Regions from separate parts of the Bradyrhizobium sp. Kon37 genome, predicted to be linked through region 1. Evidence: predicted binding sites of a transcription regulator. Region 1 holds the regulator's gene; each other region holds the start of a gene.
What was found. The regulator HrcA, encoded in region 1, represses chaperone genes, less so after heat shock. The targets are predictions, from matches to a motif close to GTTAGCACTCNCNNNNNGNGAGTGCTAAC.
Positions count from the first base shown of each region.

Region 2: AC0L3J_RS12200 (co-chaperone GroES) is a predicted target of HrcA. The motif match lies at 978-1,006, and genes of this name have one in related genera.
Region 3: AC0L3J_RS17190 (co-chaperone GroES) is a predicted target of HrcA. The motif match lies at 1,462-1,490, and genes of this name have one in related genera.

Region 1 is NZ_JBVVOY010000001.1:713,689-716,961, reverse strand. Features, by position in the region: gene rph (ribonuclease PH) at 11-724, opposite strand; gene hrcA (heat-inducible transcriptional repressor HrcA) at 905-1,993, shown strand; gene grpE (nucleotide exchange factor GrpE) at 2,089-2,703, shown strand; gene pncA (bifunctional nicotinamidase/pyrazinamidase) at 2,844-3,273, opposite strand, start outside.
Region 2 is NZ_JBVVOY010000004.1:293,373-296,645, forward strand. Features, by position in the region: gene AC0L3J_RS12190 (protein phosphatase CheZ) at 1-90, shown strand, start outside; gene AC0L3J_RS12195 (hypothetical protein) at 261-782, opposite strand; gene AC0L3J_RS12200 (co-chaperone GroES) at 1,096-1,392, shown strand; gene groL (chaperonin GroEL) at 1,536-3,167, shown strand; gene AC0L3J_RS12210 (hypothetical protein) at 3,164-3,273, opposite strand, start outside.
Region 3 is NZ_JBVVOY010000007.1:197,775-201,047, forward strand. Features, by position in the region: gene groL (chaperonin GroEL) at 1-1,060, opposite strand, end outside; gene AC0L3J_RS17190 (co-chaperone GroES) at 1,105-1,419, opposite strand; gene AC0L3J_RS17195 (usg protein) at 1,796-2,083, shown strand; gene AC0L3J_RS17200 (cupin domain-containing protein) at 2,239-2,778, shown strand; gene AC0L3J_RS17205 (O-linked N-acetylglucosamine transferase, SPINDLY family protein) at 2,791-3,273, opposite strand, start outside.

The DNA.
Region 1 (3,273 bases):
GGGCTATTGACTACGCTACCGCCAGTTTCTGCAAGTCCACCAGACGCGCCACGCCCTTGCGCGCCAGCGCCATCAGCGCGAGGAACTCGGCTTCCGTGAACGGCTCGCGTTCCGCGGTGCCCTGGACTTCGATGATGCGGCCATCACCCGTCATGACGAAGTTGGCGTCGGTATCGGCCTCGGAGTCCTCGGCATAGTCGAGATCGAGCACGGGCGTGCCCTTGTAGATGCCGCAGGAGATCGCGGCGACGTTGTCGCGCAACACATTGGCTTTGACCATGTTGCGCGCCTTCATCCAGGTGATGCAATCGGCGAGGGCGACCCAGGCGCCGGTGATCGAGGCCGTGCGGGTGCCGCCGTCGGCCTGGAGCACGTCGCAATCGACCGTGATCTGGCGCTCGCCGAGCGCTTCGAGATTGATGATGGTGCGAAGCGAGCGGCCGATCAGGCGCTGAATTTCGACGGTGCGGCCGCTCTGCTTTCCTGCGGAGGCCTCGCGGCGGGTGCGTTCCGAGGTCGCGCGCGGCAGCATGCCGTATTCGGCGGTGACCCAGCCACGGCCCTGGCCCTTGAGCCACGGCGGCAGGCGGTCTTCCAGCGTGGCGGTGACCAACACGTGGGTGTCGCCGAATTTCACCAGGCACGAGCCTTCCGCATATTTGACCACGCCGCGCTCCAGCGTCACGGGGCGCAATTCGTCGGGCGCACGGCGGCTTGGCCGCATGGGAATCCTCCAAAACTCTCGGAAAAGGGCTGTTGGCGGTGCTTGTAGGGGGGGTAAGGGTGGGCGGCAAGGGGGAAGATCGAGGCCTTATTCACCCCCGATTTTCAATCCGCGAACGCCACGCTTGTCAGAAGCCCCAGGGATAGACAAATTAGCTGTATCTGAGAGGAGTTACGGTCTGTGGCCCATCACGATCCGATCCATCTGATCGCGCCGCGCGCGGGCCTTGCCCAGCTCAACGAGCGTTCCCGCGACATCTTTCGTCAAATCGTCGAAAGCTACCTCGCGACCGGGGAGCCGGTGGGCTCGCGCAATATTTCGCGCCTGATCGCCATGCCGCTGTCGCCCGCATCGGTCCGCAACGTCATGGCCGACCTGGAACAGCTCGGCCTGATCTACGCCCCTCACACCTCCGCCGGCCGGCTGCCGACGGAACTCGGCCTGCGCTTCTTCGTCGATGCCCTGATGCAGGTCGGCGACCTCAATGACAGTGAACGGCAGGCGATCCAGAGCCAGTTGACCTCCGTGGGCCACGCGCAATCGGTCGAGGCCGCGCTCGAGGAGGCATTGACGCGGCTTTCCGGCCTGACCCGTGCGGCCGCCGTCGTGCTGACGCCGAAATCCAATGCGCGGCTGAAACATATCGAATTCGTCCGCTTGGAACCGGAAAAGGCGTTGGTGATCCTGGTCGGCGAGGACGGGCAGGTCGAAAACCGCGTCTTGACGCTGCCGCCGGGAGTTCCATCCTCGGCGTTGACCGAAGCCGGCAACTTCCTCAATGCCCGTATCCGGGGTCGGACCCTGGCCGAGGCGCGGCTGGAGCTCGAGACCGCGCTCGGCGAGGCGCGCACCGAGCTCGATCAGCTGACGCACAAGGTGATCTCGGCCGGCATCGCCAGCTGGTCCGGCGGCGAGAACGAGGATCGCCAGCTCATCGTCCGCGGCCACGCCAATCTGCTCGAGGATTTGCATGCGCTGGAGGATCTCGAGCGCGTTCGCCTGCTGTTCGACGATCTCGAGACCAAGCGCGGCGTGATCGACCTGCTCGGCCGGGCCGAAACCGCGGAAGGCGTGCGGATCTTCATCGGCAGTGAGAACAAGCTGTTCTCGCTGTCGGGCTCGTCCACCATCATCTCGCCCTATCGGGATGCCGCCGGCCATATCGTCGGCGTTTTGGGCGTGATCGGGCCGACGCGGCTGAATTATGCCCGCGTGATCCCGACCGTGGACTACGCTGCCCGCATCGTCAGCCGGCTCCTGGGGGGCTGACCGGCGTCTCCCGCGATCACGGGCGCTTGATTTTCGGCGCCCGAAGCACGATATGCGGGCCAGAAACCCCTGAGATGAATGCGAAAAGAGAGCCGATGACCGATCGAGACCGGCAACCCGAAGACACGAGTGCTGCGGCCGGCGAGCCCGTGGTGTCAAAACCCTACATCATGCCCGACGATCCCGAGCCCGGCTCGGTCGAGCTCCTGCAGAAGGAAGTCGCCGAGGCGCGCGACCGCATGCTGCGGACGCTGGCCGAGATGGAGAATTTGCGCAAGCGCACCGCCAAGGAGGTCGCTGACGCCAAGCTCTACGGCGTCACGGGCTTTGCCCGCGACGTGCTCGACATCGCCGACAACCTCCAGCGCGCCCTCGATGCCGTTCCGGCCGAGGCCCGTGCGGCGGCCGATGCAGGCCTCGCCTCGCTGATCGAGGGCGTCGAGCTGACCGAGCGCTCGCTGCTCAGCGCACTGGAAAAACACGGCGTGAAGAAGTTCGACCCCTTGGGCCAGAAGTTCGATCCGAACTTCCAGCAGGCGATGTTCGAGGTGCCCGATGCGTCGGTACCCGCGGGCACCGTCGTGCAGGTCATGCAGGCCGGCTACACCATCGGCGAGCGCGTGCTGCGTCCTGCCTTGGTCGGTGTCGCCAAAGGCGGCGCCAAGGCCGCGCCCGCTAACAGCAACGAGCCGAACGGCGCGGCGAACTGAAGATCCTCATGGTGAGGAGGCGCGTCAGCGCCGTCTCGAACCATGCAGGCCGAACTGCTGCAGCGGGGCCTTCATCCTTCGAGACGCGCGCGAAAATGCGCGCTCCTCAGGATGAGGGTCTTGCAGTTCGGTCGCGCCTCTTACGCGCTCGCCGCGATATCCGCAGACTGAATCCGCTTCACGCCGGCCTTGGCCATATCGGCCCAGGCTTTTGCGAGCGAACCCTGATTGTCGATGCCGCGGCAGGCGTCTTCCACCACATAGACCTCGAAGCCCGCCTTGCGCGCGTCGAGCGCGGTCCAGGCCACGCAGAAATCCGTCGCCAGCCCGACTACGAAGACGCGCTTGATCTTGCGCGCCTTCAGATAGCCGGCAAGGCCGGTCGAGGTCTTGCCGTCGGCTTCGAGGAAGGCCGAATAGCTGTCGACGTCCTTGTGAAACCCCTTGCGGATGATGAGCTCGGCGTGCGGGATCGCAAGGTCTTTCGACAGTGCGGCGCCGTCGGTGCCCTGCACGCAATGGTCGGGCCACAGCACCTGCTTGCCGTAGGGAAGATCGACGGTCTCGAAC
Region 2 (3,273 bases), on a different contig from region 1:
AGCGATGACGACAAGCTTCTCAACGGCCCGAAGCTCGCCGGCGACGTCGGCCACGCCTCGCAAGACGACATCGACGCGCTGTTCGACTGAGCGGACGCGACACTACGGAAAAACAAAACGCCGGCGCAAGCCGGCGTTTTTTTTGTTTTGGACGTCATTGCGAGCGAAGCGAAGCAATCCAGACTGTGTCCGCGGAGGCAGCCTGGATTGCTTCGTCGCTTCGCTCCTCGCAACGACGAGTGGCTAGGCCGGCGCCGCGATCACGCCCTCGGCGCGCAGCGGACGTAGACCATGTTGCCGTAGCGGGTGGCGGCGTCCTTGTCGATGAAGCGGGTGATGAGGACGCGGCCGTCGAAGGAGACGATCTCGCGGTCCTGCTCGCCGGGCGTCGGACCCGCCGGCCCGATATAGTTCTTGCCGCTGGGCGAACCCTTCAGCCGCAGCTCCTGCGGTGTTGCCTGGTCCGCCAGATGCATGATCACGCCGCCGGAGGAGCCGGCGGTGATCACGTAAGGATTTTTGCATTGGGCCCGGGCGGCAGCCTCGGTGCGGGCGCGGTCGGCCGGGTTCTGGAACGAGGCGAGACCCCAGCGCCCGACGATCTCGTCGGCGCGGATCGAGGCGGGCATTTCCGGACCGGTGCCGGGTTCGGCCTCGGGAGGCGGTGAGGACGAAGAAAAGGACGGCAGGCTCATGCCGCCGCCGCAGGCGCCAAGCAGCAGCGCCAGGCAAGAAGCCGCCGCCAGATTGGCGACCGTGCGCGCGTGAGCTGAACTGATCATGGCATTCCCCCGGACAAAACCATGGCCGCACCCCTTCCGCAGCCAAGCGCAAAACCGCTGCCGGAGCAATGACGTCCTTTAATACGCCGGCGCCCCGAACAAGTTTCCAATGTCACCATCCTATATCCGTCTCACCAATCGCTTAACCACCTTTGCTTGACAGGATCGCGGCCAAGCCATATTCCCGGACGCACCATTAGCACTCTGAAAGATGGATTGCTAACGCGCGCCGATCGATCCTCGGGAAGGGTGGACGGAAGCGCCGCCCGCCCACTTTCACTCCTTCCGAAACGAGCCTCCAAAGGGAAACGTCATGACTAAATCCAAATTTCGTCCGCTGCATGACCGTGTCGTGGTCAAACGTATCGACGCCGAGTCAAAGACCAAGGGCGGCATCATCATTCCGGACACGGCCAAGGAAAAGCCGTCCCAGGGCGAAGTCGTCGCCGTCGGCCCCGGTGGCCGCGACGAGGCCGGCAAGCTGATCCCGATCGACCTCAAGGTCGGCGACCGTGTGCTGTTTGGCAAGTGGTCGGGCACCGAGGTCAAGATCGACAACGATGAGCTCCTGATCATGAAGGAGTCGGACATCATGGGCGTGATGGCCTAAGGCCAAACGCCTGAACGGCCGCTGAATGCATGCCCGGGTCACTCGATCCGGGCATGCATCATTCCGCCGGGTTCGATCGCGGACCCCGGAATGAGGCGGCCCAATAAGCAAGACACATCACGAAACAAGAGGAATTGCAGACCATGGCTGCCAAAGACGTCAAGTTTTCCGGAGACGCGCGCGATCGCATGCTGCGCGGCGTCGATATTCTCGCCAACGCCGTCAAGGTGACGCTCGGCCCGAAGGGCCGCAACGTGCTCATCGAGAAGTCGTTCGGCGCGCCCCGCATCACCAAGGACGGCGTCACCGTCGCCAAGGAGATCGAGCTCGAGGACAAGTTCGAGAACATGGGCGCCCAGATGGTGCGTGAGGTCGCCTCCAAGACCAACGACCTCGCCGGCGACGGCACCACCACCGCGACCGTGCTGGCGCAGTCTATCGTACGCGAAGGCGCCAAGTCGGTTGCCGCCGGCATGAACCCGATGGACCTCAAGCGCGGCATCGACATCGCGGTCGCGGCCGTCGTCAAGGACATCGAGAAGCGCGCCAAGCCGGTCGCCGCCTCCTCCGAGGTCGCCCAGGTCGGCACCATCTCGGCCAACGGCGACGCCGCCATCGGCAAGATGATCGCGCAGGCGATGCAGAAGGTCGGCAACGAGGGCGTCATCACCGTCGAGGAGAACAAGTCGCTCGACACCGAGGTGGACATCGTCGAGGGCATGAAGTTCGACCGCGGCTATCTGTCACCCTACTTCGTCACCAACCCCGAGAAGATGACCGCCGAGCTCGAGGACGCCTACATCCTCCTGCACGAGAAGAAGCTGTCCGGCCTGCAGGCCATGCTGCCGGTGCTGGAAGCCGTGGTGCAGTCGGGCAAGCCGCTCGTCATCATCGCCGAGGACGTCGAGGGCGAGGCGCTGGCCACCCTGGTCGTCAACCGCCTCCGTGGCGGCCTGAAGGTCGCCGCCGTCAAGGCGCCGGGCTTCGGCGACCGCCGCAAGGCCATGCTCGAGGACCTCGCGATCCTCACCGGCGGCCAGCTGATCTCCGAAGATCTCGGCATGAAGCTCGAGAACGTCACGGTGAAGATGCTTGGGCGCGCGGGCAAGGTGGTGATCGACAAGGAGAACACCACGATCGTCAAGGGCGCCGGCAAGAAGCCGGAGATCGAGGCCCGCGTCGGCCAGATCAAGGCCCAGATCGAGGAGACCACCTCGGATTACGACCGTGAGAAGCTCCAGGAGCGCCTCGCCAAGCTCGCAGGCGGCGTCGCGGTGATCCGCGTCGGCGGCGCCACCGAGATCGAGGTCAAGGAGAAGAAGGACCGCGTCGAAGACGCGCTCAACGCCACCCGCGCCGCGGTGCAGGAGGGTATCGTTCCCGGCGGCGGCGTCGCGCTGCTCCGCGCCAAGAAGGCGGTCGGCCGTCTCACCAACGCCAATGCCGACGTCCAGGCCGGCATCAACATCGTGCTGAAGGCGCTGGAAGCCCCGATCCGCCAGATCTCCGAGAACGCGGGCGTGGAAGGCTCGATCGTCGTCGGCAAGATCCTGGAGAACAAGTCCGAGACCTTCGGCTTCGACGCCCAGACCGAGGAGTATGTCGACATGGTCGAGAAGGGCATCATCGACCCTGCCAAGGTGGTGCGCACCGCGCTCCAGGACGCCGCCTCGATCGCCGGCCTGCTGGTGACCACCGAGGCCATGGTTGCCGAGTCGCCGAAGAAGGACGCCGCGCCCGGCATGCCGGCCGGTGGCGGCATGGGCGGCTTCTAAGGCCGATCCTCAGCCCACAGTGTTGCGAAGGCCGCCTCCGGGCGGCCTTCTTTTTTGGCAATCATGCCCCGTGCTTTCCAATTCAACCGGCGGCCAAAACCCACTA
Region 3 (3,273 bases), on a different contig from region 1:
CGATCTGCGCCTTGATCTGCGACACGCGCGCTTCGATGTCGGCCTTCTTGCCGGCGCCGTTGACGATCGTGGTGTTCTCCTTGTCGATCATCACCTTCTTGGCGCGACCGAGCATGTTGAGCGTCACGTTCTCGAGCTTGATGCCGAGATCTTCCGAGATCGCCTGGCCGCCGGTCAGGATCGCGATGTCCTGCAGCATGGCCTTGCGGCGATCGCCGAAGCCCGGAGCCTTGACGGCCGCAACCTTCAGGCCGCCACGGAGACGGTTCACCACCAGGGTCGCAAGCGCTTCGCCTTCGACGTCCTCGGCGACGATGACCAGCGGCTTGCCGGTCTGCACCACGGCCTCGAGCAGCGGAAGCAGCTCGTTCAGCGAGGAGAGCTTCTTCTCGTTGATGAGGATGTAGGCGTCGTCCATCTCAACGCGCATCTTGTCGGCGTTGGTGACGAAGTAGGGCGAGATGTAGCCGCGGTCGAACTGCATGCCCTCGACGACGTCGAGCTCGGTCTCGAGCGACTTGGCTTCCTCGACGGTGATGACACCCTCGTTGCCGACCTTCTTCATGGCGTCGGCGAGGAACTTGCCGATCTCCGCGTCACCGTTGGCCGAGATGGTGCCGACCTGGGCGATCTCGTCGTTCGAGGTGACCTTCTTGGAGTTCTTGACGAGGTCCGCAACGACGGCTTCGACCGCGAGGTCGATACCGCGCTTGAGGTCCATCGGGTTCATGCCGGCGGCAACCGACTTGGCGCCTTCGCGCACGATCGCCTGGGCCAGCACAGTGGCGGTGGTGGTGCCGTCGCCGGCCGCGTCAGCGGACTTGGAGGCGACTTCGCGCACCATCTGCGCGCCCATGTTCTCGAACTTGTCCTCGAGCTCGATCTCCTTGGCGACGGTGACGCCGTCCTTGGTGATGCGGGGAGCGCCGAACGACTTGTCGAGCACGACGTTGCGGCCCTTCGGACCGAGCGTGACCTTCACCGCGTTGGCGAGAATGTCGACGCCGCGAAGCATCTTGTCGCGCGCATCGACGGAGAATTTAACTTCTTTTGCTGCCATCTGGATTTTTTCCTTAGGTGTTTAGCTGGATAAGAGAGGGGCTCTTAGGCCGCCTTCTTCTTGGAAGCGGGGACGTCGAGGACGCCCATGATGTCGCTTTCCTTCATGATCAGCAGATCGACGTTGTCGATCTTGACCTCAGTGCCGGACCACTTGCCGAACAGCACGCGGTCGCCGACCTTCAGGTCGATCGGGATCAGCTTGCCTGCTTCGTCGCGGCCACCCGGGCCCACGGCGACGATCTCGCCCTGCGAGGGCTTTTCCTTGGCCGTGTCGGGAATGATGATGCCGCCAGCGGTCTTCTCTTCTGCGTCGATGCGCTTGACCACGACGCGGTCGTGAAGCGGACGGAATTTCATGCAGTTCTCCTAAGCTTTTGCACGAGTTGGGAATTTTGGATTGTTAGCAGTCTGCGCCCGCGAGTGCTAGCACAGGCACAGCTGAGATAAGGCAGGATTTTGGCGGGAGCAAGGGCTTGTAGCAGAAAAATAGCACTCGGAGGCACCGCCTGCCAAAATCTCTTCCCATCGTTAATCGCGCCCGGCGCCCGTATTAGCACGTGACCACATCTGCTGCTAACGCGTTGAATTTCAACAACTTGTTAAACTTTTGGGCTTGCGATGGATTGTCGGTTTGCGTCACATTTCACTCATGTGAGCGCATCTCCACCGGGTGGCTCGTTGGGCGTACAGGAAAGCCACCCCTTGAATATGCGCTCCTGCAAAGGAGGTTGGCATGGTCTCGCGAGTTGGGGTTGTTTCCGACGACTTCAGGAAACAGGTGCTGGGTTACGGGCTGACGACGGCCGAAATTCTCTACCGGATGCCGGATCATCGCTCGCTGCTCCAGACCTATGTCTGGCAGAACTACGACATGTTTCCGAAATTTCCGGCGCTGACGGATTTCCTGGCGTTCTGGCAGAAGAAGCTCGACGGTCCGCTATTCTCGGTCACGGTCGCGCATTCCAAGCTGATCAAGCCGGCCGAGCTGCGCGCGGTCGACGGCGTATTCCGGCTGCATTGAAGGCAAGCGCGGTGCTGGAGGGTGGGTTAGCGTCAGCGTAACCCACCATGCTTCCACGCTTGCGGAGCGAAGTGGTGGGTTACGCTGACGCTAACCCATCCTACGATTTCGCATTCCGTGCTAACCTCTCCCTCATAACAACAGGGGAGACCGCCATGGCCAAGAAAGCAAAATCGCGTAGCGCATCGCAGGCTGCCTTGAAGAAGCGAAGCGGGGCCAAACCCGCAGCACGACCCACGGCGCGCAAGGCGGTGAAGGCGAAAGCTCGCGCGACACCGGCCAAGTCATCCGTCAAGAAACCGACGCGGCCCAAGCAGCGCATCGCGATCAGCCATCACCGTGAGGAAGACTTCAAGGCCGACGGTCTGCGCACCTACGCGAAATATCGCGATCTCGGCATCGCCGCCGCGAGCCACGGGCTGGCGCAGGCGCACGTGATCCGGCTGCAAGGCCCCTGCAATCCGGACGAGGTGTCGAAGCTGCACTTCCACGACGTCGAATTCCAGATGGTCTACGTGCTCAAGGGCTGGGTGAAGACCTATATGGACGGAGAGGGCGAGACGCTGATGAAAGAAGGCAGCGCCTGGACCCAGCCGCCGAAGATCAAGCACATGATCCTGGACTATTCGGACGACGTCGAGCTGCTGGAGGTGATCCTGCCGGCCGAGTTCAGGACGGTGGAGTTGAAGGCGTAGGCAAAGCGGAGATCAGCCGCCGTCGTTGCAATAGCGTTTCCACATCGCGCGATAGGCATCGTCCACCGCTTGCGCGTACGAGACGGGGTTGCCGGCGGCGGCAGCCCTGATCTGTCCGGGCAGTTCGCGGCGCAACTTATCGAGGTCGCCGATCTGTGCCCCTCGGCTCGCTGCGATCTCGACATAGGCCTCATCGCTTTCCGCGACCCAGTCCGGCAGGCCCAGTGCGGCGAGGATGGAGCCGGCAGCACGGCTCGGCAGGCTGTGACCGAGCTTCGCCACCACCGGCACGCCCATCTGCAAGGCTTCCCACGTGCTGACGCCGCCATTCTGCGGGAATGGGTCGAGGCCAATATCGACGCGATTGAACGCTGCCAGATGCTCGTCTCGCGACGTGGCTCCGAGCAGATCGACGCGTTCGGCCGGCAACCGGCCAGCTGCAAACCGCGCCAGCAGATTGTCGCGGACCAGCTGGGCGTCCAGCGCAGTATCCTT